One region of the Streptomyces sp. NPDC026377 genome, then DNA from elsewhere that is predicted to be linked to it. Evidence: riboswitches for the same ligand, from Rfam matches in the RefSeq annotation. Region 1 holds a riboswitch; each other region holds the start of a gene.
The links. Region 1 has a riboswitch for cobalamin ahead of ACZ4MU_RS10420 (cobalamin biosynthesis protein). Riboswitches for the same ligand answer to the same signal wherever they lie in the genome.

Region 1 (7,074 bases):
CAGCGCGTAGGGCGCGACACGGACCGGGCCGCCGAGGGCCGCGGTCATGTAGTGGACCGGTGGGAGCTCGGTGACCAGGGTGGAGACGGCCGTGGCGTGGACGGCGTGGGTGTGGACGACGGCCCGGGCGCCGGTGTTCCGGTAGACGGCGAGGTGCATGGGGAGTTCGCTGGTGGGCCGCAGGGCGCCGGCGACCTGGCGGCCGGTGAGGTCGACGGCGACGGTGTCATCGGGGCCGAGGCGCTCGTACGGCACCCCGCTGGGGGTGACGAGCACCAGGTCCCCGACGCGCACGGAGACGTTGCCCGAGGTTCCGACCACCAGTCCCGCCTCGGCGGTGCGGCGTGCGGTCGCGGTCAGCTCGGCCCAGGCCTCGGCGGTCGCGGCGGAGTCGTTCGGCTCTCCCATGGCAGTGATCCTCGCAGGGTCCGGGCCGGGGGCGGAGGGGTGAGCGGAATCTCGCTCATGGGCTCTATGGCCGATATGTGCGCTTCATCCGTAACCGCCCGCCCCAAATCCCGGCCAAGAAGAGGATGGATACACCGTGCGGTCCGGCCCAGTTCACCTTCCGTTCATCCAGGTTGCTTACGTTCGTCGCGCCACTGACGTCGAACGATTGCCTGGGTAAATGGAACACATCACGCTGCTGCTCGCCATTGTGGTCGTGACAGCTCTAGTGTTCGATTTCACGAACGGTTTCCATGACACCGCCAACGCGATGGCCACGACCATCTCGACCGGCGCCCTGAAGCCCAAAGCCGCGGTCGCCATGTCGGCCGCGCTCAACCTGGTCGGCGCGTTCCTGTCGGTGGAGGTCGCCAAGACGATCTCCGGCGGCATCATCAACGAGAAGGGCCTCCGAACAGAGGTCATCTTCGCGGCGCTCGTCGGCGCCATCCTGTGGAACCTGGTGACCTGGCTGCTCGGGCTGCCGTCCAGCTCCTCCCACGCCCTGTTCGGCGGTCTGATCGGCGCGGCCGTGATGTCGGCCGGCTGGTCCTCCGTGAACGGCTCGACCGTCGTCACCAAGGTGCTGCTCCCCGCCGTCGCCGCCCCGATCGTCGCGGGCGTCGCCTCCATGCTGGCCACCCGGCTGACGTACCGGATCAACCGGAACGCCGACCCGGCGGCCGAGAAGGCCACCGCCAAGGGCTACCGGGCCGGACAGATCGCCTCCGCCGGTCTCGTCTCGCTCGCCCACGGCACCAACGACGCGCAGAAGACCATGGGCATCATCACCCTCGCCCTGGTCACCGGCGGCGTGCTGCACCCGGGCGCCAACCCCCCGCTGTGGGTCATCGTCTCGGCCGGCATGGCCATCGCCATGGGCACCTACCTCGGCGGCTGGCGCATCATCCGCACCATGGGCAAGGGCCTGACCGAGCTGGCTCCGCCGCAGGGCTTCGCCGCCCAGTCCGGTGCCGCGACCGTCATCCTGGCCTCCTCGCACATCGGCTTCTCGCTCTCCACCACCCAGGTCTGCTCCGGCTCCGTCATGGGCGCCGGCCTCGGCCGCAAGGGCGGAGTGGTCCGCTGGTCCACCGCGACCCGGATGTTCATCGCCTGGGGCCTGACCCTGCCCGCCGCGGGCCTGGTCGGCGCCGGCGCCGAGTTCTTCGCCGGACAGGGCACCTGGGGCATCGTCCTCGTGGCGGTCCTGCTGGTCGGGGGCTCCGGCTTCATCTGGAAGCTGTCGCGCCGCCAGCCGGTCGACCACAACGACGTCACCAACGCCCCGGCCGCCATCCCGGCCGAGCCCGCCGGTGTCGTCACCACCGCGATCGCCGCGGTCACCCCGCCGCCCACCGCCGCCGCCGTGACCGTCGACCTGACGGCCACCATCCCGGCGCCGTCCCCCGCCGACCCGGCCCGCCCGGCCGTCGTCTGACCCGGCCGCGCTCCCCGAAGGAATCGTCATGCACATCGACTGGGCAGCTCTCGGCACCGTCTTCGGTGTCAGCCTCATCGTCACCGTCGGCCTGGTGGGCCTGTTCACCGTCGGGATCGTCGGTCTCGCCAAGCAGCAGTCGGCGGCGGCCGGCAAGGGCAACATCGCCGTCGCCCGCACCACCGCCTACCTCTGCTTCGCGCTCTGCGCGGCAGCCGTCGCGTACGGCATCAACCTGATCGTCGCCAAGTAGGCCGACGAGCCGCGCCGCACCCTCCACAACCGCCCTCCGGCCCTGCCGGGGGGCGGTTTCCTGTGTGCCTGCGCACACTCTCCCGTCGCAGGTCAGCAGCGAGTTGACGGGCGTTCCCGGGCATGGTGGACTGCCCGAGCCATTTACGGCGGCAGAAGAGGAAGCCGGTGCGAATCCGGCGCGGTCCCGCCACTGTCATCGGGGAATGCATCCCCGTGAGCCAGGAACTCTCACCGCCGGTCGACGTCGTACCAGGGCGCGGACACCCTGAGTGAGGACATACCGCCATGCGCGCCTGCCTGTTGCCGGCACCCCCCGGACGTACCGGAGCTCCCCGCGGCGTTGCGGCGGGCTGACCCCATGCGTGCCGATCGCACTTTCGCGTACGGCGCCACCGCCGGTCTCCTCGGCGACCTCCTCCTCGGCGACCCCCGCCGCGGACACCCGGTCGCCGCGTTCGGCCGTGCCGCGGCGGCCGTGGAGCGCGCGCTGTGGCGCGACCACCGTGGCTGGGGCGCGCTGCACACAGCTGTGTGCGCCGGAGGCGCCGCGGGCGCCGCGCTGCTCGCCACCCGTGCCGTACGCCGTCGCCCCGCCGCCTCCGTCGCCCTGACCGCCGCCGCCACCTGGGCCGTGGTGGGCGGCACTTCGCTGGGCCGGGAGGCCCGCGCGATCGGCGCGGCCCTCGAAGCGGGCGACGTCGAGGCGGCCCGCGCGCGGCTGCCGCACCTGTGCGGGCGCGACCCGCAGTCCCTGGACTCGCCCGGCATCGCGCGCGCGGTCGTCGAGTCCGTCGCCGAGAACACCTCCGACGCCGTGGTGGGCGCGCTGGTGTGGGGGGCGCTCGCGGGCGTGCCGGGCCTGGTGGCGTTCCGCGCGGTCAACACCCTGGACGCGATGGTCGGCCACCGCTCGCCGCGCCATCTGCGGTACGGGTGGGCCTCGGCGCGCCTGGACGACGTGGCGGGCTGGCCGGGCGCCCGGCTCACCGCCGCGCTCGCGGCCGTGGCCTCAGGCGCGCCGCGCGCCGCCACGCGCGCGTGGCGCTCCGAAGCGGGCAGGCACCCGAGCCCCAACGCCGGGCCCGTGGAGGCCTCGTTCGCGGGGGCGCTGGGCGTACGGCTCGGCGGCACCCTCTCCTACGGCGGCCGCGTCGAGCACCGGCCGGTGCTGAACGGGGACGGCCGGGCGGTGGAAGTGGCGGACATCGAGCGGGCGGTGCGGCTGTCGCGCCGGGTGGGCTGGCTGGCGCTGGGCGTGGCGATCGCGGTGAGGAAGGTACGGACATGAGCGGCGGACTGCTGATCGCGGGCACCACGTCGGACGCCGGCAAGAGCGTCGTCACCGCCGGGATCTGCCGGTGGCTGGTGCGCCGGGGCGTGAAGGTCGCGCCCTTCAAGGGACAGAACATGTCCCTGAACTCCTTCGTCACCCGCGAGGGCGCGGAGATCGGGCGCGCGCAGGCGATGCAGGCGCAGGCGGCGCGCGTGGAGCCGTCCGCGCTGATGAACCCCGTGCTGCTCAAGCCGGGGAGCGACCGTTCGAGCCAGGTCGTGCTGATGGGCAGGCCGGTGGGCGAACTGAGCGCCCGCGGCTACCACGGCGGGCGCCAGGAGGCGCTTCTGGGCACGGTCGTGGACTGCCTGGAGCGCCTGCGGGGCACATATGACGCCGTGATCTGCGAGGGGGCGGGCAGCCCGGCCGAGATCAACCTGCGGCGCACCGACATCGTCAACATGGGTATCGCGCGCGCCGCGAAGCTGCCGGTGGTGGTGGTCGGCGACATCGACCGGGGCGGGGTGTTCGCCTCGTTCTTCGGGACCACGGCGCTGCTGAGCCGCGAGGACCAGGCGCTGGTCGCCGGGTACATCGTCAACAAGTTCCGCGGCGACGTCTCGCTGCTCGAACCCGGCATCGACATGCTGCGCGGCCTCACCGGGCGCCACACGTACGGGATCCTGCCGTTCGCGCACGGACTCGGCATCGACGAGGAGGACGGCCTTCGCGTCTCGCTGCGCGGCGCGGTGCGCGAGTCCGTGGTGGCGCCGCCGGTCGGCGAGGACGTGCTGCGGGTCGCGGTGTGCGCGGTGCCGCTGATGTCCAACTTCACGGATGTGGACGCGCTCGCCGCCGAACCGGGCGTGATCGTACGGTTCGTGGACCGGCCCGAGGAGCTGGCCGACGCGGATCTGGTCGTCGTGCCGGGAACCCGGGGCACGGTCCGGGCGTTGGAGTGGCTGAGGGAACGGGGGCTGGCGCGGGAGCTGGCGCGCAGGGCGGCCGAGGGGCGTCCGGTGCTGGGGATCTGCGGCGGGTTCCAGGTGCTCGGCGAGCACATCGAGGACGAGGTCGAGTCACGGACGGGCTCCGTGACGGGTCTTGGACTGCTGCCCGTGCGGGTGCGGTTCGCGGCCGAGAAGACACTTGCACGGCCGACCGGCGAGGCGCTGGGCGAGCCCGTGGAGGGATACGAGATCCACCACGGCGTCGCCGAAGTGCTGGGCGGGGAAGCCTTCTTGGACGGATGCCGGGTCGGTGCGGTCTGGGGGACGCACTGGCACGGGTCACTTGAGAGCGACGGATTCAGACGACGGTTTTTGGAGCTGGTCGCGAGCGCCACGGGACGGCGTTTCGTGCCCGCCCCGGACACGTCGTTCGGCGTGCTGCGCGAGGAGCAGCTGGACCGCCTCGGCGACCTCATCGAAGAACACGCGGACACGGACGCGCTGCTGCGGCTCATCGAGCAGGGCGCGCCCGCAGGACTTCCCTTCATCGCACCTGGAGCACCCGCATGAGCACTGTGCTGTTGTTGTCGACCGCCGACACGGATCTGCTGGCGGCCCGGGCCTCCGGGGCGCCCTTCCGGATCGGCAACCCGACCCGTATCGACGTGGCGGAGGAGCTGCCCGCGCTGATCGAGGGCGCGTCGGTGGCCGTCGTGCGCCTGCTGGGCGGCAAACGCGCCTGGGAGGACGGTCTGGCCGCGCTGAAGGCGTCCGGGATCCCCACGGTGCTGCTGGGCGGCGAGTCCGTGCCGGACGCGGAGCTGATGGCCGAGTCGTCGGCCCCCGCGGGCGTGGTCGCCGAGGCCCTGCGCTATCTGGTCGAGGGCGGCCCCGGCAACCTCGTGGAGCTGTCGCGCTTCCTCTCCGACACCGTGCTGCTCACCGGCGTCGGCTTCGCTGAGCCGCAGAAGATGCCGGAGTGGGGCGTGCACGGCACGCGCGCGTACGTGGAGGGCCGCCCCACGGTGGGCGTGCTCTTCTACCGCGCCCACCAGCTCTCGGGCAACACCTCCTTCGTCGACGTGCTCTGCGACCGCATCGAGGCCCAGGGCGCCAACGCGCTCGCGGTGTACGTGGGGTCGCTGCGCGGCGCGGACCCGGCGCTCTACGAGACGCTGGGCCGGGCGGACGCGCTGATCGCCACCGTCCTCGCGGCGGGCGGCACCACCGCCTCGCAGGCGAGCGCGGGCGGCGACGAGGAGGCGTGGGACATCGGCGCCCTGGCCGACCTGAACGTGCCGGTGCTGCAAGGGCTCTGCCTCACCTCGTCCAAGGCCGCCTGGGAGGCGTCGGACGCCGCCCTCTCCCCCATGGACGCGGCGATGCAGGTCGCCATCCCCGAGTTCGACGGCCGGCTGATCACCGTCCCGTTCTCCTTCAAGGAGCAGGGCCCCGACGAGGTTCCGGTCTATGTCGCCGACCCCGAGCGGGCCTCCCGGGTCGCCGGGATCGCGGTGCGCCACGCCCGTCTGAAGCACAAGCCGAACGCGGAGAAGAAGCTGGCCCTGGTCTTCACCGCCTACCCCACCAAGCACTCCCGGGTGGGCAACGCGGTGGGTCTGGACACCCCCGCCTCCGCGGTCCGGGTCCTGGACGCGCTGCGGGACGCCGGTTACGCGGTGGAGGGCCACCCGGACAACGGCGACGAGCTGATCCACCGGCTGATCAACGCGGGCGGCCACGACGTGGAGTGGCTCACCGAGGAGCAGCTCGCGGCGGCCCCCGCGCGCGTGCCGCTCGCGGACTACCGCGCCTGGTTCGAGAAGCTGGACCCGGAGCTGCGCGAGGGCATGCTGGAGCACTGGGGCGAGCCCCCGGGCGGGCTGTACGTGGACGGCGACGAGATCGTGCTCGCCTCCCTGCGGTTCGGCAACGTCGTGGTGATGATCCAGCCGCCGCGCGGCTTCGGCGAGAACCCCATCGCGATCTACCACGACCCGGACATGCCGCCCTCGCACCACTACATGGCGGCCTACCGCTGGCTGGAGAACAGCTTCGGCGCCGACGCGATCGTCCACATGGGCAAGCACGGCACCATGGAGTGGCTGCCCGGCAAGGGCCTCGGGCTGTCCTCGGGCTGCGGCCCGGACGCGGTCCTGGGCGACCTGCCGCTGGTCTACCCGTTCATCGTCAACGACCCGGGCGAGGGCACCCAGGCCAAGCGGCGCGGCCACGCCACGGTCGTGGACCACCTCGTCCCGCCGATGGCCCGCGCCGACACCTATGGCGACCTGGCCAAACTGGAGCAGCTCCTCGACGAGTACGCGCTGGTGAGCGACCTCGACCCGACGAAGGCCCCGGCGGTGCGGGCCCAGATCTGGACGCTGGTCAAGGCCGCCGAGCTCCACCACGACCTGCACGTCGACGAACAGCCCGACGACGGCGACTTCGACGAGTTCGTCATGCACATCGACGGCTACCTCTGCGAGATCAAGGACGTCCAGATCCGCGACGGCCTGCACATCCTGGGCGGCGGCCCCGAGGCCGAGCCCCGGGTCAACCTGGTGCTCGCGGTGCTGCGCGCCTCCCAGGTGTGGGGCGGGCAGGCCAACGCGCTGCCCGGACTGCGCGCCTCGCTCGCCGAGCACTTCGGCCTGGTGGAGAAGGAGCTGCTGGCCGAGCCGGGCGCGCCGGTGAAGGTCCCGGTG
Region 2 (7,074 bases), on a different contig from region 1:
CCCGGGCAGCGCCGGCACCACGGCGTGGCCGAGCCCCAGCTCGGCCAGCAGGATCGCGGTGTCCCAGTCCGCCACGCTGGTGGTCGAGGCCAGGCTGACGTCCAGACCGGTCAGTTGCCGGTCGAGGTGGTGCCGGGACCGGGAGTCGGCGGGCAGCTGGATGTGGCGGATCGCGGCCAGGTCGGCCGGTTCGACACTGCTCCTGTCCGCGAGCGGGTCGTCCGCGTGGACGGCGAGGACCCAGGGCAGCTCGATGACCGGCCGCTGCTCGATGCCCCGTACGGGCGGGCCGATGGTGATCCAGGCGAGATCGGAGTCCCCCGCCGCGAGCGCGTCGACGCAGGCGCGGCTGGAGTTCTCGGTACGGAACTCCAGGCCGACGTGGGGGTGCGCGCCCCGGAAGCGCACCACCGCGTCGGACATGAAGTGGCGGACGGTGGTGGCCCCGGTGGCGATCCGCACGGTGCCGCCGACGCCTTCTCCGAGCTGGCGGAGCTGACGCAGAGCCAGCTCTATGTGGCCGATGCCCTGCGCGGCGGCCTGCTGGAGGATCCGCCCCGCCTGGGTGGGGGCGACCCCGCGGGGGCGCCGCTCCAGGAGGGGCAGGCCGAGCTCGGCCTCCAGCCGCTTGACGTGCTGGCTCACCGCCGACTGCGTACGGGACAGATCGCGCGCCACAGCGCTCAGATTGCCGGTCTCGCAGGCGGCGACGAAGACGCGGAGATCATCGAGAGTCATAAAACCCCAAGGTATTCCTTGGGCGTTCGAAAGAAAACCAGAGGATTGACTGGGGTTCCTGGGCCCGCGAGGATTTGGTCCGGGGCGGCAACCCGTCCGTGGGCGCCGTCCGGGATCCGGACCCGGACGGCGGACCCCCACGGAGGGTGCCGACCCCGGTCGCGGATCTGTTGCTCCGGTGACCTGACGAGTCGTCAGTGCGGGTTCCGTATTCCGGGGCCGTTTCCCGCCCCGCGCCGCCAACCCCAGTGGTCAGCCCAGCCGCTCGCGGATCTGCTCCGCCTGGGCGCGTCGGGCGTGGCGATCCGGTGTTCCGTTACTGTCCGTGTCGGTCCGCTCCCCGTCAAACGTTGATCACAGTTTGGCAAATTTGGAACCCTTGCATCTGTTTTGTCCATCCCCGGAGGCGGAACACGACCGTCGTGCCCCGAGGGGCCGCAGCAAGCCGGAGTCATCGATGTCGCACGCGACCACCAGGACCAGGGACGGGGCCGAGACGTACGAGTCCCGGGGCCACCGCCGCGCCTCCAAGGCCCGGCGATGGCTTCTCGTGGTGGTCTGCGTGGGGTTGGTGGGGGCGATCGCGTGGCCGGTCATGAGCTACTTCGAGATACCCCCCTTCACCGACAAGGGCGATCCCATCTCGTACGGCAAGATCGACAGCAAACCCGGCGCCGCGCCGCAGAAGCCCGTGGACTCCAAGACCCTGATGCCGACCGGGCCCGCCGCCGACTTCAAGATCTCCAGCACGCTCGGTGACGGCACGCACGTCGGCGTCGTGAAGATCACCGGCAAGAAGTCGGGCTTCACGGGCAAGGTGTGGGTCTGGGCGCCGAAGCAGTACGACGACCCCAAGTACGAGAAGAGCGGTTTCCCCGTCCTGATCGCCCTCCCCGGCGGGCCCGGTTTCCCCAACAACTACTGGATGGACAACAACCTCAAGCTGGAGTCGTCCATCTCCAAGTGGGCCGACGAGGGCAAGGGCAAACCGTTCCTGCTGGCCATGCCGGTGCTGAACCCCAAGCCGGACGACGGCGGTCTCTACTGGGACGGCAGTGACATCCCCGGCCAGCCCAGGATGGGCACCTGGCTGACCGAGGACGTGCCCGACCTCATGCGGCAGAACTTCCGCACGATCAAGTCGCGCGACGGCTGGGCCTTCATGGGCTCCTCCTCCGGCGGCTTCGCCGGCCTCAAGGCCGTCCTCAAGCACCCCGACAAGTTCAAGGCCGTCATCGCCTCCGGCCCCGACATCGTCCCGGACTCCCCGTTGTGGAACGGCCACCCCAAGGAGAAGGCGGAGAACAACCCCGAGGTGCTCTCCAAGCGGCTGATCGCGGCCAGGGGACCGGACGTGTACCTCGCCTTCCAGTACGGCACGAAGGAGTCGTCCGTCATCCCCAAGGTGAACAAGTACATCGCCACCTACGGAAACAAGGGCCCCATCCATACCCACCTCGAAGTCATCCGGGGCGGACGGCACAACGCGGTGACGTATGTGAAGGGGATGGACGCGAGCAGCATGCAGTGGATCAGCGAACAGATCGAGGGGCCCACACCGGCGTCCTGAGGCGGAGGGAGAAGCACGGGGCCGGACCGTGCGACCTTCCGACCGGCAGGCGCGGCTCGGCTGCCGCACCGGGTGGAGGGCCGGGCCGCCTACCGCTCTGGTTGCAGGAGATATCTCCACCCCCTGTGCGACGCCTCGCGGCCACCCCTCTCCCTAGCGTGGCCCTTCCGGCGGCGGCGCACCGGTCCGCCGTCGCAGCCCGGCGACACGTGTGCACGCCACACGTCGTCGCCCTGCCAACGGGAGGCCCCATGAAACAGGTACGGATCCTTGTCGTCGCGCTGGTCAGCGCGGGAGTGCTGGGCGGGGCGGGCATGCTCGCCCCCGCCGAGGCGGCCGCCCCGGCCGCGTCGAGCGCCGCCGGCTGCGCGCAGAGCAGGCCGTTCCTTTCGCAGGGCGACACCGGAACCTGTGTGAGGTTCCTGCAACAGCGGCTCACCGACCAGGGTTTCCGCACCCGCGTCGACGGCATCTTCGGCAGCGGGACCACCAAGTCGGTCAAGTCCTTCCAGTACGTCTGCGGCTACCGCGGCCATGATGTGGACGGCCTGGTCGGCCCCCGCACCTGGGCCGGTCTGCTCGACCACTCCTGCGTCTGAGAGGCGGGTGGAGCGCCGACGGCCCCCGGCCGGGGGCCGCGGCCGACACCACGGGTGCCGCTCGCAACCCGGCCGGGTGCCCCGACGTCCTGCCCGGAATGTGATCTGCAATACCCGCGCCCGCAGCCAGACTTGCAGGTGGGGCGGGTCGCACCTACGGTTGGCGAGCCGTGGTGTTCGGGAAGACCGGTGCAAGACCGGAGCGGCCCTCGCCACTGTGATCGGGCCCCATGTCGTTCAGGCCATGAACGGCTTCGGGTAGCCCGTCCCGTTGTGCCACTGGTGGCCGTGAGGTCGCTGGGAAGGCGGGGACGGTGCGACACCCGGAAGCCAGGAGACCGGCCACGGCATCTCGCGTAATGATCCACGAGGTGCTGGAGCGTGAACGAATGACCCTGCCCACCCCTGCCGCCACATTCCACTGGCGACGTGAGGACACCGTACGTACCGCATGGCTGCTGGCGGTGATCGCCGCCCTGCACGTCGTCGCGTTCGGCATCCTCTTCCTGCTCGTGGTGCCCGAGCACTACGAGGTCGGCTCGAAGACGTTCGGCCTCGGACTCGGCGTCACCGCGTACACCCTGGGGATGCGGCACGCCTTCGACGCCGACCACATCGCCGCGATCGACAACACCACCCGCAAGCTGATGGCCGACGGCAAGCGCCCGGTTTCGGTCGGCTTCTGGTTCGCCCTCGGGCACTCCAGCGTCGTGGTCGTCATGGCGGCGCTGGTCGCCGGAGGCGCCCAGCTCGCGGGCACCCTGATGAACGACGATTCACCCACCCACCAGACCCTCGGCCTGGTCGGAACGACCGTCTCCGGATCGTTCCTCTACCTCATCGCCGCACTCAACCTGCTGGCCCTCGTCGGCATCCTGCGGGTGTTCCGGGCCATGCGCGCCGGGACGTACGACGAGGCGGAGCTGGAACAGCACCTGGACTCCCGGGGGTTCATGAACCGCCTCCTGGGGCGCTTCACCAAGTCGATCACCCGGCCCGGCCAGATGTACCCGCTGGGCTTCCTCTTCGGCCTCGGCTTCGACACCGCCACCGAGGTCACCCTGATGGTGATGGCGGGCTCGGGCGCCGCCGCCGGGCTGCCCTGGTACGCGGTGCTGTGTCTGCCGCTGCTCTTCGCGGCGGGGATGAGCCTGTTCGACACCATCGACGGAACCTTCATGAACTTCGCCTACCAGTGGGCGTTCTCCAACCCGGTGCGCAAGGTGTTCTACAACCTCACCATCACCGGTCTTTCCATCGCGGTGGCCTTCCTGATCGGCACGATCGAGTTGGTGGGCGTGCTGCACGAGAAGCTGGATCTGCGGGACGCCGTCACCGGGTGGGTCGCGGGCCTCGACCTGGACAACGTCGGGTTCATCATCGTCGGCCTCTTCGTCGCGGTGTGGGCGGCGGCGCTGGCGTACTGGCGGTTCGCCAGGGTCGAGCAGCGGTGGGCGGTGCGCACCGCCGCGGCCACCGAAGCGCCGGGCCGGACCCGGCCCGGTGCCGTCCGCGACCAGGCCGCGTCCGGCCCCGGCCACGATGTCGCGCCCGGCCCCCGCGACGGGGACGACGCGGCCATCCCCGCGCCCCGGGACGGTGCCGCGCCCGCGCCCGCCCCGGACGCCGTCAGCTGAAGGCCGGGGCGTTCTCCGCCGCCCAGTCGGCGAACGAACGCGGGGCCCGGCCCAGGAGCCGTTCCCCGTCCCGGCTGACGCGCCGCTCCCCGGGCGTGGGCTCGCCGAGGATGCCGAGCGTGCCCTCGACAACCGGCTCCGGCATGAATCGCAGCAGCGTCTCCCTCGCCTCGGCCCGGCTCTGCTCGACGAACCGCACCGGCGCTCCCAGCGCGTCGCCGATCGTCCGCGCCTGCTCACGGGGTGAGACCGGGGCCGGCCCGGTGAGCTCGTACGTCCGGCCCGCGTGGCTCCTCGCACACAGGGCCAGGGCGGCGACCGCGGCGATGTCGGCCGGATCGACGACCGGCAGGGCGACGTCACCGAAGGGTGCCGTGACCGTCCGCTCGGAGCGGATCGAGGGCGCCCACAGAAAGGCGTTGGAGGCGAATCCGCTGGGCCGCAGGACCGTCCACTCCAGGCCCGACCCCCGTACGGCGTCCTCGAAGGCGCGCAGCCGGCCGTGCGCCGGGGAGTCCGGGCGGGTCGCGGTGGCCTGCGAGGACTGGAGGACGAGCCGCCGGACCCCGGCGGCTCGCGCCGTGTCCAGGATGGCGTACGGGTCGAGGCCGTCACCGCTCCCGGGGACGAGGAGGTACAGCGCCTCGGCCCCGTCGAGCGGGCGCTCGAGGCTCTCGGGCCGGGCCGGATCGGCCTGCTGGAAACGCACGTTGGCGGGCTGGTCGCCCGTGGGGGCCCGGCGGGAGAGGGCGGTCACCCGCTCGCCCGCCGAGGCGAGGTGCCGTACGAGGTGTCGTCCGACGTTCCCGGTGGCTCCGGTCACCACAATCATGTTCTCTCCCTGGTGGTTGTGAGGCGATGGCGCGGCGGTGCGGCCCGCGATCGTCCCGCTGATCCGTCCGCGCTCGGTCTGTCCTCATCCTCGGAACAGAACTGGCCATCTCCTGGCCACTTTCCGAAAGAGAATGACCGGCATGAGAGCCGATCGACTGGTGGCGACCCTGTTGTTCCTGCAGACACGGGGGCGGGTGACGGCGCGCGAGGTCGCGGCGGAGCTGGGGGTGTCCGAACGCACCGCGCGCCGCGATCTGGAGGCGCTGGCGAGCGCGGGCATCCCGGTGTACTCGCAGCACGGCCGAGGGGGCGGCTGGTCGCTCGTCGGCGGCGCCCGCACGGATCTCTCCGGTCTGACCGCCGCCGAGATCCGCGCGATGTTCCTGGTCGCGGGTCCATCCGCGGTCTCACCCGAACTGCGGACCGCGCTGCGGAAGTTGATCCGGGCACTGCCCGCGACGCTCCGGTCCGACGCCGAGGCGGCGGCCGGGGCGGCCGCGACGGACGGCACGGACTGGTCGCGCCTGCCCGTCACGGCGGGCACGCTCCTGCTGGACACCCTCCAGGGGGCGGTGGTGGACGGTCTGCGGATCCGGCTCGGATACACCCGCCCCGGCGGCCCGGCCGGTATCCGCACGGTTCACCCGCTGGGCATCGTCACCAAGGCGGGAGTGCCCTACCTCGTGGCCGGTACGGAGAGGGAGGAGCCGGGCTCTGGCGCGGCGGGCACCGGATCCGGCCCCGGCCCCGCGGGGCTGCGGATCTTCCGGCTCGACCGGGTCACCTCCGTCGAGGTGACCGGGGATCGCGTCGTCCGCCCGGAAGGATTCGACCTGGCCACGGTCTGGCGGGAGCTGGCCGCGCCCATGGAGGAGCGGATGCGCGGGGCGACCGTCCGGGGACGGGCCGAGCCCGCTGCCGAGCGGGTCCTCGGGATGCTGTTCGGCGGCCGGCTGCGCCTGGGCGGGCGGCGGGACGACGGGTGGCTGGAGATGGAGATCGACGGCCCGTCCCCGGAGGTCGTCGCCGCGCAACTGGCCGGGCTCGGGGCGCGCGTGGAGATCCTGGAGCCTCCCGAGGCCCGGGAACGCCTGGCGGGGCTCGCGGCCGAACTCACCGCGCTCTACGGCCCCGCGTGAACCACGCGCGCAGACGGCCTGGACGGCGTAGTCGGCGCGGACGGCGAAGGGGCCGGAACGGAGATCCGTTCCGGCCCCCACCCGCCCCCGGTCACCCGGCGGCCAGCACCGCCTTGCGGTGGCTGAACGTCTCGATGGAGTAGCGGCCGTGGTAGTTGCCCATGCCGCTCTCGCCGACACCGCCGAACGGCAGGTCGGAGACGGTGAGATGGGCCAGCGGCAGCCCGAGGCCGAGGCCGCCCGAGGAGGTCTCGGCGGCCAGGCGCTCCCGGGTGGTGTCGGACTCGGTGAAGGCATACAGCGCCAGCGGCTTGTCGCGGTCGTTGATGAAGTCGATCGCCTCGTCCAGGCCGGGCACCACCACGATCGGCAGGATCGGCCCGAAGATCTCCTCCCGCATCACCGGCGACGCGGGGTCGACATCGGCGAGGACGGTCGGCGCGAGGTACTTGGTGGCGCGGTCGCCCCGGCCGCCGGTGACGAGACGGCCCGAGCCGAGCAGGCCGCTCAGGCGGTCGAAGTGGCGCTCGTTGACGATCCGGCCGTACTCGGCGGAG
Region 3 (7,074 bases), on a different contig from region 1:
GCCGAGGAGACCATCGAGACGTCGCTGGCCACCCCGCGCGAGGCCGGACTGCTCGGCACGGACGTGGGCCTGCCGATGCTGATGCTCTCCCGGCACTCCCTGGACGGCGACGGCGAGCCGGTGGAGTGGGTGCGCTCGGTCTACCGCGGCGACCGCTACAAGTTCGTCGCGCGACTGAAGCGCCCGACGGACTGAGGCGGCCCGGCCCGCGACCGGCTGGGGGTCCGGGGGTTACCCCCGGGACAACACAGCGTGGCCCGCCTCAAGCGGCCCACGGACCGACCCTCCTCACCGGCTGACGTCCGGTATCCGGTACAGGTCTTCCATGGCGGGATTCCGTCCCCTAGATTTCGTGCGCATTGCAACAGGTGAGCACTGCGAGGGGACGAAAGCCACCATGCCGGAAACAACGCAAACGCCGAGAGCGGTGATCACGCCGGTGCGCGTGGTCATCGCGCTCTGCCTGATCGCGCCCTTCGTGGCGATGCTGTGGGTCGGTTCGTACGCGAAGGCCGACCCGGCACTCGCCGGGATCCCCTTCTTCTACTGGTACCAGATGCTGTGGGTGGTCATCTCCACCGCGCTCACGATGCTCGCGTACAAGCTGTGGCAGCGCGACCAGCAGGGCCGCAAGGCGGGTGAGGGCAAGTGACTCTCGCAGCAGGCGACGGGGTGAACGGCGTCGCGCTCGGCGTCTTCATCTTCTTCTTCCTCGCCGTCACGGTCCTCGGCTTCATGGCCGCCCGCTGGCGCCGCGCCGAGAACGAGCACAGCCTCGACGAATGGGGCCTGGGCGGCCGCTCCTTCGGCACCTGGGTCACCTGGTTCCTGCTCGGCGGCGACCTCTACACGGCGTACACCTTCGTCGCGGTCCCGGCGGCGGTGTACGCGGCGGGCGCGGCCGGGTTCTTCGCGGTGCCGTACACGATCCTGGTCTATCCGCTCATCTTCACCTTCCTGCCGCGGCTGTGGTCGGTCTCGCACAAGCACGGCTATGTGACGACCTCGGACTTCGTCCGCGGCCGGTTCGGCTCCAAGAGCCTCTCGCTCGCGGTCGCGGTCACCGGCATCCTCGCCACGATGCCCTACATCGCGCTCCAGCTCGTCGGCATCCAGGCGGTGCTCGACGTGATGGGCGTCGGCGGTTCCGGCAACTGGTTCGTCAAGGACCTGCCGCTGCTGATCGCGTTCGCGGTGCTCGCCGCGTACACCTACTCCTCGGGTCTGCGCGCCCCCGCGCTGATCGCGTTCGTGAAGGACACGCTGATCTACATCGTCATCCTGGTGGCGATCATCTACATCCCGGTCAAGCTCGGCGGCTTCGACGACATCTTCGCGGCGGCCCGGCACAAGTTCGAGACGCCCAACGCGGCCGGCAAGCCCACGGGCGCGCTGGTCCCCGGCGACGCGGGCCAGTGGACCTACGCCACGCTGGCCCTCGGCTCGGCGCTGGCGCTCTTCATGTACCCGCACTCCATCACGGCGACCCTCTCCTCCCGCAGCCGCGAGGTGATCCGCCGCAACACCACGATCCTGCCGCTCTACTCGCTGATGCTGGGGCTGCTCGCGCTGCTCGGCTTCATGGCGATCGCCGCCGGGGTCAAGGTCAAGAACGGCCAGCTGGCCATCCCGCAGCTCTTCGAGGACATGTTCCCGGACTGGTTCGCGGGCGTGGCGTTCGCGGCCATCGGCATCGGCGCCCTCGTCCCCGCGGCGATCATGTCGATCGCGGCCGCGAACCTGTTCACCCGCAACATCTACCGGGACTTCATCAAGCCGGACGCCACGCCGAAGCAGGAGGCGCAGGTCTCCAAGATCGTCTCGCTCCTGGTGAAGGTGGGCGCGCTGGTCTTCGTCCTGACCATGGACAAGACGGTCGCGATCAACTTCCAGCTGCTCGGCGGCATCTGGATCCTCCAGACCTTCCCCGCGCTGGTGGGCGGACTGTTCACGCGCTGGTTCCACCGCTGGGCGCTGCTCGCGGGCTGGGCCGCCGGCATGGTGTACGGCACGCTCGCCGCGTACGGGGTCGCCTCCCCCACCCAGAAGCACTTCGGCGGCAGCTCCAAGGAGATCCCCGCCATCGGTGAGATCGGCTACATCGGCCTCACCGCCTTCGTCCTGAACGTGGCGGTGACGGTGGTTCTCACGCTCGTCCTGCGGGCCGTGAAGGCCCCCGACGGGGTCGACGAGACGTCCCCGCGGGACTACACGGCGGACGCGGGCGACCCGGGCGTGGAGGTCGAACTGCCCCCGGCGACGGCGGGCTCGACGCACTGAGCCGAACGACGTTGGACGGGCCGCCGGGGAAACCCGGCGGCCCGTTTTCGTGGCTCCGGGGAATGCCCACGACCGCCTCGCGGTTCCGGCCTACGGCATCCGCAGCTCCCCTCAGGGGCGCGGGGAACCGCGCGACAGGCCCCGGCCGGCCCGCGGTGAAGCAACTACCCAGCACACACACTCCGGTACGGATGCGACACAACATGTGGGGGCACCACGACAGCCCGGCACAAGATGTATGCTCATGCTCGCTGTCGCCGCAGGGGAATCCGGTGCAAATCCGGAACTGTCCCGCAACGGTGTACTGGTACGCATTTGCGTACTTGGTCAGTCCGAGGACCTGCCGACAGCGCACCCTGGCCGTCCGGCCCGGGTGCCAGACGTCCAGGGCCTCGCGGAATGGGCAAGTGGACGCGGCGTACCCCCGAAGGGGTGTGTCCGCGTGCCCGCACGCTCCCCGAGGCCCCGTGCCGAGCGAGGAGTGCCCCCACGTGACCATCGCCCCTGCGGATCCCGCTTCAGCGATCGCCGAGGAGTCGGCCGATGCCCCCGGGACCGCCCTGCTGCGGACCCTGACCGACCTCACCGCCGACCTGCCGGACACCGACCCCGGCCGTGTCGCCGCCGCCGCGCTGCGCGGCCGCAACGCGCGCTCGGACGAGGCGGAGCTGCGTGGGCTCGCCACCGAGGCCGCCGCTGGTCTGATCTCCGAGGACCCGGCGTACTCCCGCCTCGCCGCCCGGCTGCTGACGCTCACGATCGCCGAGGAGGCCGCGGGTCAGGGCTCGGTCTCGTTCTCCGACTCCGTCGAGGTCGGCCACCGCGAGGGGCTGATCGCGGACCGCACCGCCGACTTCGTGCGGCTGCACGCGGCCCGCCTCGACGCGCTGGTCGCGACCTCCCTCGCGGACGGCGCCGACGACCGCTTCGGCTACTTCGGCCTGCGCACGCTCTACTCGCGCTATCTGCTGCGGCACCCGATCACCCGCCAGGTCATCGAGACCCCCCAGCACTTCATGCTCCGGGTCGCGGCCGGTCTGGCCGAGAACGACTCGGTGCGCGCGCTGGACGAGGTCGCCTCGCTGTACGGGCTGATGAGCCGGCTCGACTACCTGCCGTCCTCCCCCACCCTCTTCAACTCCGGCACCCGCCACCCGCAGATGTCCAGCTGCTATCTGCTGGACTCCCCGCTGGACGAGCTGGACTCGATCTACGACCGCTACCACCAGGTGGCGCGCCTGTCCAAGCACGCGGGCGGCATCGGCCTCTCGTACTCCCGCATCCGTTCGCGCGGCTCGCTCATCCGGGGCACCAACGGCCACTCCAACGGCATCGTGCCGTTCCTGAAGACGCTGGACGCCTCGGTGGCGGCGGTCAACCAGGGCGGGCGGCGCAAGGGCGCGGCGGCGGTCTACCTGGAGACCTGGCACTCCGACATCGAGGAGTTCCTGGAGCTGCGCGACAACACCGGCGAGGACGCCCGGCGCACGCACAACCTGAACCTGGCGCACTGGATCCCGGACGAGTTCATGCGCCGGGTGGACGCGGACGGCACCTGGTCGCTGTTCTCCCCCGCCGACGTGCCCGAGCTGGTCGACCTGTGGGGCGAGGAGTTCGACGCCGCCTACCGCAGGGCCGAGGCCGCGGGTCTGGCCCAGAAGACGATCCCGGCGCGGGACCTGTACGGCCGGATGATGCGCACCCTGGCGCAGACCGGCAACGGCTGGATGACCTTCAAGGACGCCTCCAACCGGACCGCCAACCAGACGGCGGAGCCCGGCCACACGGTCCACTCCTCGAACCTCTGCACCGAGATCCTGGAGGTCACCGACGACGGCGAGACGGCCGTCTGCAACCTCGGCTCGGTCAACCTCGGCGCCTTCGTGCTGGCCTCCGGCGAGATCGACTGGGAGCGGCTGGACGGGGCCGTCCGCACCGCCGTGACCTTCCTCGACCGGGTCGTCGACATCAACTTCTACCCGACCGAGCAGGCCGGCCGCTCCAACGCCAAGTGGCGTCCGGTGGGCCTGGGCGCGATGGGCCTGCAGGACGTCTTCTTCAAGCTGCGCCTGCCCTTCGACTCCCCCGAGGCGAAGGCCCTGTCGACGAAGCTCGCCGAGCGCATCATGCTCACGGCGTACGAGGCGTCCTGCGACCTGGCCGAGCGGTCGGGCCCGCTGCCCGCCTGGGAGAAGACCCGTACGGCGCGCGGTGTGCTGCACCCGGACCACTACGACGTCGAGCTGAACTGGCCGGAGCGCTGGGCGGCGCTGCGCGAGCGGATCGCCGCGGTGGGCATGCGCAACTCGCTGCTCCTCGCGATCGCCCCGACCGCGACCATCGCCTCCATCGCCGGTGTGTACGAGTGCATCGAGCCGCAGGTCTCCAACCTCTTCAAGCGCGAGACGCTCTCGGGTGAGTTCCTCCAGGTCAACGCCTACCTGGTGGAGGACCTGAAGAGGCTCGGCGTGTGGGACGCGCAGTCCCGCGAGGCGCTGCGCGAGGCGAGCGGCTCGGTCCAGGACTTCAGCTGGATCCCCGCCGACGTGCGCGCGCTCTACCGCACGGCGTGGGAGATCCCGCAGCGCGGCCTGATCGACATGGCCGCGGCCCGCACCCCGTTCCTGGACCAGTCGCAGTCGCTGAACCTGTTCCTGGAGACGCCCACCATCGGCAAGCTGTCGTCGATGTACGCGTACGCCTGGAAGCAGGGGCTGAAGACGACGTACTACCTGCGCTCGCGCCCGGCCACGCGCATCGCCCGCGCCGCGCAGGCCAGCGCCCCCATCCCCGTCCAGCAGGCGGCCCCCGACGCCGACGCGGTCGCCTGCTCCCTTGAGAACCCCGAGTCCTGCGAGGCCTGCCAGTAATGAGCTCCACCGACAAGAACCTGCTCGACCCGGGCTTCGAGCTGACCCTGCGTCCGATGCGCTACCCGGACTTCTACGAGCGCTACCGGGACGCGATCAAGAACACCTGGACGGTGGAGGAGGTCGACCTCCACTCCGACGTCGCCGACCTCGCCAAGCTCTCGCCGGGCGAGCAGCACATGATCGGGCGGCTGGTGGCGTTCTTCGCCACGGGCGACTCGATCGTGGCGAACAACCTGGTCCTGACGCTGTACAAGCACATCAACTCCCCCGAGGCGCGGCTGTATCTGAGCCGTCAGCTCTTCGAGGAGGCCGTGCACGTCCAGTTCTATCTGACGCTGCTCGACACCTACCTGCCCGATCCGGACGACCGCTCGGCCGCGTTCGACGCGGTGGAGAACATCCCCTCCATCCGCGAGAAGGCCCAGTTCTGCTTCAAGTGGATGGACTCGGTCGAAAAGATCGAGCGGCTTGAGACCCGGGCCGACCGCCGCCGCTTCCTGCTGAACCTGATCTGCTTCGCGGCGTGCATCGAGGGCCTGTTCTTCTACGGCGCCTTCGCGTACGTGTACTGGTTCCGCTCGCGCGGTCTGCTGCACGGCCTCGCCACCGGCACCAACTGGGTGTTCCGCGACGAGACGATGCACATGAACTTCGCCTTCGAGGTCGTGGACACCGTCCGCAAGGAGGAGCCGGACCTCTTCGACGACGCGCTCCAGCAGCAGGTCACCGACATGATCAAGGAGGCCGTCGAGGCGGAGCTGCAGTTCGGGCGCGACCTGTGCGGCGAGGGTCTGCCGGGCATGAACACCGAGTCGATGCGCGAGTACCTCCAGTGCGTCGCCGACCAGCGCCTGACGCGCCTCGGCTTCGCGCCGGTGTACGGCTCCTCGAACCCGTTCTCGTTCATGGAGCTCCAGGGCGTCCAGGAGCTCACGAACTTCTTCGAGCGCCGCCCGTCCGCCTACCAGGTGGCGGTCGAGGGCTCGGTGGGCTTCGACGAGGAGTTCTAGGCTCCGGATACGGCGAAGGGGCCCGCACCGTCGGTGGCGCGGGCCCCTTCGCCGTACGTATGGACGACTAGTCGTTCGGGACGACCTCGTACCGGGGCGTGTTCTCCGCCATCTGCCGCAGCGCGTCCTTGCGGTCGCGCTTGGAGAGGCGGTCGATGTACAGGTAGCCGTACAGGTGGTCCGTCTCGTGCTGGAGGCAGCGGGCGAAGTAGCCGGTGCCGCGCACCCGGATCGGGTTGCCCTCGGCGTCCTGGCCGCGCACCACCGCGTAGTCGGGGCGGGCCAGCTCCGCGTAGGCGGTCGGGACCGACAGGCAGCCCTCGTTGGACTCGTCCAGGACCCGGCGGTCGGCGGGGAGCTCCTCTAGGACCGGGTTGCACACGACGCCGACGTGGCGCACGCCCTCGTCGTCCATGCAGTCGTAGACGAAGACCTTCAGGTCCACGCCGATCTGGTTGGCGGCCAGGCCCACGCCCTCGGCGGTGCGCTGGCTGGCGAACATGTCGTCGATCAGCGCGGCGAGCTTGGCGTCGAACTCGGTGACGTCCTTGCACTCCTTGTGCAGCACCGGGTTGCCGACGACCGTGATGGGCCGGGACGTGCCCCGGGCGCGGTACGCCTGCTCGCGCTCCTCGCAGTCCTCCGTGTCGACGACGAACCCGTCGTTCTCGACCTGCTGGTCCGTCTCCTGCTGCGACATGTCCGCCGTACGCCTTCCTCAAAAACCCGATTCCGAACCCGTACAGCCTACGGGGGCGGTCAGCAGACTTCCTCCAGATCCCGCCACTCGCGGCTGTCGGGGCTGTCCGCGACCCATCCGTCCAGCAGCCCGCGCACCAGCCCCGGCGGCGCCGCGATCCCGCACTCGCGCTCGGGCACCCACAGGTCACCGGCCGTGCGGTGGCCCAGCG
Region 4 (7,074 bases), on a different contig from region 1:
GGCCGTAGCCGCGGGCGTCCATCGAGGCGGCGACGGCCACCGAGCGCTCCAGGGCACCCTCCAGGACCGGCAGTCCGATCTGGAGGACCGCCCGGATCCCGCCGGTGGGACGGCCGCGCAGTCGGCGGGCGGTACGCAGGCGGGCGACGTCGGCGACCATGTTCGGCGCGAACGTCATCGCCACGACCACGGCCACGCCCGCCTCGTACAGGGCGCCCGGGAGGGACTTGAGCAGGCGGGCCGGGTTGGCGAGGGCGTTGGCGGCGCCGACGCAGATGAGGAGGGCGGCGAGGCGGGCGCCGTCGTAGAGCGCGAAGAGCATGCCCTCGGCGGTGACGGGACCGCCGAGGCGGATGCCCTTCGCCCAGTCGGGGAGCGGGGCCTCGGGGAGCGTGAGCAGGGTGTGGGTGCCGGGAATCGGCGAGCCGAGGGCGATGTTGAAGACGAGCCGGACGGCGACGACGGCGAGGCCGAGCTTGACGAAGGCGGTGTACGAGCGGGCCCAGGGGGCGTCGGTGCGCCGCGCCGCGACGACGTACCCGGCGACGGTGACGAGGAGGGCGAGGAGGAGGGGGTTGGTGGTGCGGGAGGCGGCGGTGGCGAGCCCCAGCGCCCAGAGCCACCAGGCCCCGGGGTGCAGGGCGTTGGCCCGGGTGGCGTACGGGGCACGGGGCGCGGCCGGGCGCCTCGGGACGCGGCGCCGCTCGGCGACGGGCCGCCGGGGCGCCAGGCCTCCGGCGGGCGCGTCCTGCGGCTGTGGGGCCGCGGCAGCCACCGGGCCTCCGGCCGGATTCGTGCGGGGCCTTCCGCAGGGCGGCGTGGGCCGCTCGCGGTGATCGTCGTCGGTGGGCATCGGTCGGGTACGCCGTCAGTTCCGGTGGCGGCGGCGGGACTGCCACAGCGCGGCCGCGGCGACCGCCAGGACCGCCGCCCCGCCCGCCAGCAGGCCCACCGAAGGGCCGCTGTCGGACGTCTTCGGTGCGGCCTTGTGCGTGGTCATCCCCGACACCTGCTCGCCGCAGCCCGTCCTCGGGTAGCCCGCGATCGCGCACAGCAGGGCCGCGCTGTTGTAGCGCAGCGGCTTGGCCACCGCCGCCAGGGCGTCCGCCGCCGTCGCGTTCTCGGGGACCCGCGCGCACGCCGTCCGCGCCGCCGGGGGCGTCTCGCCACCGGGCGCGTCCTGCGGGGTGCCGAAGTCCAGGGCGAACGCGACGCGCTTGCTGCCGGGCTCGGCGGGCGTGGCCGCGCACACCTCGGCGAACGTCGCCGCCGAGCGCGGGGCCGCCGCGTCCTTGGAGCCGGCGCTGACCGCGAAGCGGAAGCCCTGGACGTCACCGTCCGAGGGGTGCGCGGTGGCCGGGCCCTGCGTGGCGTACGTCCACGTCGTGCCCTGCCGCTCCCAGAACGACCAGTAGCGGTACCCGGCGGCCCGGGCGGGCCCGGCCACCGCCGCCGCGCCGAGCGTCAGCGCGAGAGCGAGGGCGCAGACGAAGGCGGCGGCGAAACCGGCCGGGACCGGCCGGCGGCTGCGGCGGACCGAGGTCACTTCTGCGCGTTCTTCTTGCGCGCGCTGACCAGGAAGCCGACGCCCACGCTGGCGACGAAGAAGACGCCGACGATCCACCACACCGACATCCCGGAGGAGTCGTCCTTCTTGTCGGCGTCGGCGGACTTGGCCGCCTTGCCCGTCTCGGCGGCGGACGTGCCCGCGGGGGCCGGGCCGGTGGCGTTCAGCTGGGCGACCAGGTCGGCGCCGCCGAACTCCCTCGGGTCGGCGCCGATGGCGTTCGCGGCGAGGACGAGCTGGGCGTAGGCGGCGGGGCCGTTCTCCTTGGCCCAGCCGGAGGTGTTCTTCTCCAGCCACTTCAGGGACGCCTTGGCCTGGGCCTCCTGGCCGGAGGCGGCGAGGGCGACGACGGCGTCGGCGGTGTTGCCGTAGTCGGGCTGGTTCTCGGCGCCCGGCATCGCGGAGTTGAGGTGGCCCGACTTGGCCATGGTCCTGGCCAGGTACGCGGCGCCGTTGTGCGCGGCCTGCTCGGGCGTGGCCGGCTTCTCGCAGGCGGTGCCCTTGGCGTCGGCCTGACCGGCGGTCGCGGCGAGGCCCTTGCCGTACGCGGCGGTCACGGCGGCGGCGCTGGCGTCGGCGTTCGCGTACAGCTTGGCCGTCTTCAGGTCCGGCTGGTACGCGAACGCGCCCGCGCCCGGCGTGCCGTCGCACGGCACCGCGAAGGTGAGCAGCGCGTCGAGCGGCGACTTGCCGCCCTTGGCGGACTTGGCGTCGCCGGGCTTCTCACCGGCGGCGGCGAGGGCGCCGATCACGACGGAGGTGGAGTTGGCGTCGCTCTTGCCGCCGGGGTTGTAGGACCAGCCGCCGTCGTCGTTCTGGACGGTCTTCAGCCAGGAGACGCCCTTCTTCACGGCGTCGGTGTGGTCGCCGAGGGCGACGAGGGCCTGGACGGCGGCGGCGGTGGCGTTGGTGTCGAGGACCGTCTTGGCGTCGCAGGGCTTGGCGGCGTCGGCGCGGTAGGAGGCGAAGCCGCCGGTGTCGCACTGCTGCCCGGTGAGCCAGGTGACCGCCTGGGCGGCGGGCTTCACACCGACCGTGCCCTGGGCGAGCAGGGCGAGCGACTGCCGCCAGACGCCGTCGTACGCCGGGTCCTTCGTTCCGTACAGCCCCGGGGTCGTGCCGTCGGCGAAGGCGGGAGCGGTGCTGGTGGCGGCGCCGCCGAGGACGACGCTGAGGGCGGCTATCGCTGCGGCGCAGCGGCGTACGGTCATGGCTGGGCGGTGCCTCTCCTGCGGGGGCCGGGGCGGGCGGGCGCGGGGGCACGCCGGCTTCGGTCCCGTATACCTCGACGGGCCGGTCACCGACGGTTTGCCGGTGGCCGTTGAGCCGGTCATGTCCGTCGGGGTGGTCCGGCTCGCCGCGGGGTTCTGGTGGCGGCTCACGGTTGCGGGTCAGCGCCGGATTCGCACCGGCTTCCCCCCATACGGTCATGAACAACCCCTTCACTGTACCGGCCCCCCTCCCCCCCCCTCCGGGGCTCCCCCTGCCGGACCGACGGCCGACCGCTTTTCGGCCGGCGCTTCGCCTGCGGGCCCCGGGCGAAGCCCCGGGGCTCAGGGGCGCGGGGAACTGCGCGGCCAGCCCCCACCGGGGCGCAGGGAGCAACGGACCCGGGCGGAGCCCGGACCCCCGGAGGGTTTGGGGAAGGGGCGGGGAGGGGCCCGCTACAAGCGTTGCAGGATCGTCGCCGTAGCCAACGCACCCCCCGCGCACATAGTCACCAACCCCACCTCCCCACCCCCCCGCTCCAACTCGTGCAGCGCAGTAGTCAACAACCGAGCCCCCGTAGCCCCCACCGGATGCCCCAGCGCAATAGCCCCCCCATTCACATTCACCTTCTCCAGATCCTGGTCGAACACCTGCGCCCACGACAGCACCACGGACGCGAACGCCTCGTTGATCTCGACCACGTCGATGTCCCGCAACGACATCCCCGCCTTCCCCAGCACCGCCCGCGTCGCATCGATCGGCCCGTCCAGATGGAAGTGCGGATCCGCCCCCACCACCGCCTGCGCCACGATCCGCGCCCGGGGCCGCAGCTTCAGCGCCCGCGCCATCCGCTTCGACGCCCACATGATCGCCGCCGCCCCGTCGGAGATCTGCGAGGAGTTCCCGGCCGTGTGCACCGCCGTCGGCATCACCGGCTTCAGCCGGGCCAGCGCCTCCATGGAGGTGTCCCGCAACCCCTCGTCCCGGTCCACCAGCCGCCACATCCCCTGCCCGGCCGCCTGCTCCTCCTCCGTCGTCGGCACCTGCACCGCGAACGTCTCCCGCTTGAACCGCTCCTCCGCCCACGCCACCCCCGCCCGCTCCTGCGAGAGCAGCCCGAGCGAGTCGACGCGCTCGCGCGTCAGCCCCCGGTGCCGCGCGATCCGCTCCGCCGCCTCGAACTGGTTGGGCAGGTCCACGTTCCACTCGTCCGGGAACGGCTTGCCCGGCCCGTGCTTGGACCCCGACCCCAGCGGCACCCGCGACATCGCCTCCACCCCGCAGCTGATCCCCACATCCACCACCCCCGCCGCGATCATGTTCGCAACCATGTGGCTCGCCTGCTGGGACGAGCCGCACTGGCAGTCCACGGTGGTCGCCGCCGTCTCGTACGGAAGCCCCATCGCCAGCCACGCGTTGCGCGCCGGGTTCATCGACTGCTCGCCGGCGTGGGTGACCGTCCCGCCGACGATCTGCTCCACGCAGTCCGCGGGAATCCTGGTACGCCCCAGCAGCTCCCGATAGGTCTCGCCGAGCAGATAGGCGGGGTGGAGATTGGCGAGAGCGCCTCCGCGCTTGCCGATCGGCGTGCGTACGGCTTCGACGATGACGGGTTCCGCGGCCATGAGCTCGTCCTCTCCTCAACGACTCCAAGCCCGGCCGCAGGGCCTCCCGGAGCCGCTGCGGACCGAACTAGTACGCGTTCTAGTTCCGCTTGCAGTCTGGTGAGGGCTACCCCCGGTACGCAAGGGTTGTGCACGTACCGCGCGCGCTCCCGCGCGAGAACGAACACCCCCCGCACCCTTGCGACTTGTAGAACCCGTTACTACCTTTCAGGCAAATCTGATGGATCGTCAGGAACGTGTCCGAACGTGCCGACCGGATGGAGCTGCCGATGCGCTGCCCCCACCTTCCCGAGGGGTTCGACTTCACCGACCCCGACCTGCTCCAGGACCGCGTCCCGTACCCGGAGTTCGCCGAGGCGCGGCAGACCGCCCCGGTCTTCTGGTGCTCGCAGCCCCACGGTCTCGCCGGCTTCGGCGACGACGGCTACTGGGTGGTGACCCGGCACGCCGACGTCAAATACGTCTCCACCCACCCGGAGCTGTTCTCCTCCACCACCAACACCGCGATCATCCGCTTCAACGAGAACATCACCCGTGACCAGATCGAGGCCCAGCGGCTGATCATGCTGAACATGGACCCGCCGGAACACACCCGCGTCCGCCAGATCGTCCAGCGCGGCTTCACCCCGCGCGCGATCCGCTCGCTGGAATCAGCCCTGCGCGACCGCGCCCGCCGGATCGTCGACACGGCCCTCGCCGCCTCCCGAGGCCGCGACTCCTTCGACTTCGTCACCAACATCGCCGTCGAGCTGCCGCTCCAGGCGATCGCGGAACTCATCGGCGTACCGCAGGAGGACCGTACGAAGATCTTCGACTGGTCCAACAAGATGGCGGCGTACGACGATCCCGAGTACGCCCTCACCGAGGAGATCAGCGCCGAAGCCGCCATGGAGATCGTCAGTTACGCGATGAACCTCGCGGCGGCGCGCAAGGAGTGCCCAGCCAAGGACATCGTCTCCACGCTGGTCGCCGCAGAGGGCGAGGGCAACCTGCTGGCCGACGAGTTCGGCTTCTTCGTCATCCTGCTGGCGGTCGCGGGCAACGAGACGACCCGCAACGCCATCAGCCACGGCATGCACGCGTTCCTCACCCACCCCGACCAGTGGGAACTCTACAAACGCGAGCGTCCCGAGACCGCCGCCGAGGAGATCGTGCGCTGGGCGACACCCGTGGTGTCCTTCCAGCGTACGGCGGTCCAGGACACCGAGCTCGGCGGCGAGAAGATCAAGGCGGGTGACCGCGTCGGCCTGTTCTACTCCTCCGCCAACAACGATCCCGAACTCTTCGACGAGCCCGAGCGGTTCGACATCCTCCGCGACCCCAACCCCCACCTCGGCTTCGGCGGCGGAGGCCCCCACTTCTGCCTCGGCAAGTCGCTCGCGGTGCTGGAAATCAACCTGATCTTCAACGCCATCGCGGACGCCCTGCCGAACCTCACCCTCGCGGGCGACCCGCGCCGCCTGCGTTCAGCGTGGCTGAACGGCATCAAGGAGCTTCAGGTCACGCCGTAACGGATCTGACGAACGCGCCGAACGCGGCGGGAGAGAGCGTGATGACCGGGCCGTCCGGGACTTTGGAGTCGCGGACGGCGACGGTGTGGGGGAGGTCTGCGACCTCTATGCAGTCGCCCCCCTGGTCGCTGCTGTGCGACGACTTGCGCCAGGCGGCGCCGTGGAGGGTGGCGCATTCGACGCAGGAGCCGCCCTGATCACCGCTGTAACTGGACTTACGCCAACGAGCGCGGCTCAGTTCCAGGTTGCTCCCCATAGCGCTCCTCCATCACGTGCCGGATCAGCTTCGCCGAGTCCGGGATGGACAGGGCGGCGGCTTGGAGGTGATCGTAACGGAGCGAGCAGTCCCTGACCGTGTCCGGGTTGGCGGTTGGATGACCCACCCCGTATCCCTCGGTGTAGACGATGGCCGGATCGTCGGTGAAGCGGAAGAGGTCAAATGAGCCCTGCAAGCCAGCATGTGCTCCGACCCCGAACGGCAACACCTGGACGTTCACCTTCGGGCTGTTCTGGAATGACAACAGTCGCGCCAGTTGTCCGTGCATCACTTCGCCGCCGCCGATCTCTTGGTGCAACGCGGCTTCACCAATGATCGCCCACATGACTGGCGGTTGCGCTTTGTCAAAAATGCGCTGGCGAGCGAGTCGGACCGCCACACGGTCGTCCAAGTTGGATTGGTCCAATGCGCCGAGTACAGCGCGGGCGTACTGGTCGGTCTGAAGAAGTCCGTGAACCAGGCTCGTATGGAACGTATAGATCTCCGTCGCCCGAGCCTCCAGCTCGGCCACCTGCTGGAACCACGCCGGAAGCTGGCTCCGCAGGACCAGGGGGAGCAGCCGGGACAGTAACCCGCCCGTGCCGAGCGCCGCGTCGGCGCGTTCGCTGAAGTCCGCCGTGGGGAGTTTTCTCGCTGTCTCGATCTGGCCGATGAGCGAACCGGTGTACGCGATGATCGCGCCCAGTTGCTTCTGGGTGAGCCCGCCCGCCTCGCGGTAGCGGCGGAGCTCGTATCCGTAGTAGTCGAGCGGCGACGCGCTCGGGTCGAGGACGTTGATGTGGACCACGGCGGGTACCCCCTCGGGCTCAACTCCGCTGACATGTGCGCGGGTTGTATTCGTTTCGTAGCCGAGAGTAGCCAGCGCGCGGGACGCTCGTACCGTGA

Region 2: linked by a shared signal. The riboswitch ahead of nicT (Nickel transporter NicT) and the one ahead of ACZ4MU_RS10420 (cobalamin biosynthesis protein) in region 1 are both predicted to bind cobalamin.
Region 3: linked by a shared signal. The riboswitch ahead of ACZ4MU_RS05560 (ribonucleoside-diphosphate reductase subunit alpha) and the one ahead of ACZ4MU_RS10420 (cobalamin biosynthesis protein) in region 1 are both predicted to bind cobalamin.
Region 4: linked by a shared signal. The riboswitch ahead of ACZ4MU_RS30185 (prenyltransferase/squalene oxidase repeat-containing protein) and the one ahead of ACZ4MU_RS10420 (cobalamin biosynthesis protein) in region 1 are both predicted to bind cobalamin.

The regions. Positions count from the first base shown of each region.
Region 1 is NZ_JBVHPV010000004.1:9,306-16,379, forward strand. It holds gene ACZ4MU_RS10405 (class II aldolase/adducin family protein) at 1-408, opposite strand, end outside; gene ACZ4MU_RS10410 (inorganic phosphate transporter) at 629-1,888, shown strand; gene ACZ4MU_RS10415 (hypothetical protein) at 1,917-2,141, shown strand; cobalamin riboswitch at 2,248-2,445, shown strand; gene ACZ4MU_RS10420 (cobalamin biosynthesis protein) at 2,502-3,431, shown strand; gene ACZ4MU_RS10425 (cobyric acid synthase) at 3,428-4,936, shown strand; gene cobN (cobaltochelatase subunit CobN) at 4,933-7,074, shown strand, end outside.
Region 2 is NZ_JBVHPV010000017.1:11,761-18,834, forward strand. It holds gene ACZ4MU_RS28255 (LysR family transcriptional regulator) at 1-738, opposite strand, end outside; gene ACZ4MU_RS28260 (alpha/beta hydrolase) at 1,196-2,308, shown strand; gene ACZ4MU_RS28265 (peptidoglycan-binding domain-containing protein) at 2,560-2,907, shown strand; cobalamin riboswitch at 3,062-3,268, shown strand; gene nicT (Nickel transporter NicT) at 3,267-4,544, shown strand; gene ACZ4MU_RS28275 (NAD(P)H-binding protein) at 4,537-5,376, opposite strand; gene ACZ4MU_RS28280 (helix-turn-helix transcriptional regulator) at 5,519-6,517, shown strand; gene ACZ4MU_RS28285 (aldehyde dehydrogenase family protein) at 6,609-7,074, opposite strand, start outside.
Region 3 is NZ_JBVHPV010000002.1:322,989-330,062, forward strand. It holds gene ACZ4MU_RS05545 (GntR family transcriptional regulator) at 1-195, shown strand, start outside; gene ACZ4MU_RS05550 (DUF3311 domain-containing protein) at 398-652, shown strand; gene mctP (monocarboxylate uptake permease MctP) at 673-2,280, shown strand; cobalamin riboswitch at 2,519-2,642, shown strand; gene ACZ4MU_RS05560 (ribonucleoside-diphosphate reductase subunit alpha) at 2,772-5,150, shown strand; gene ACZ4MU_RS05565 (ribonucleotide-diphosphate reductase subunit beta) at 5,150-6,163, shown strand; gene def (peptide deformylase) at 6,231-6,863, opposite strand; gene ACZ4MU_RS05575 (tetratricopeptide repeat protein) at 6,923-7,074, opposite strand, start outside.
Region 4 is NZ_JBVHPV010000019.1:116,345-123,418, reverse strand. It holds gene ACZ4MU_RS30195 (energy-coupling factor transporter transmembrane component T family protein) at 1-730, opposite strand, end outside; gene ACZ4MU_RS30190 (SCO2322 family protein) at 869-1,546, opposite strand; gene ACZ4MU_RS30185 (prenyltransferase/squalene oxidase repeat-containing protein) at 1,543-2,778, opposite strand; cobalamin riboswitch at 2,889-3,010, opposite strand; gene ACZ4MU_RS30180 (steroid 3-ketoacyl-CoA thiolase) at 3,232-4,401, opposite strand; gene ACZ4MU_RS30175 (cytochrome P450) at 4,671-5,912, shown strand; gene ACZ4MU_RS30170 (DUF397 domain-containing protein) at 5,902-6,168, opposite strand; gene ACZ4MU_RS30165 (helix-turn-helix domain-containing protein) at 6,128-6,976, opposite strand.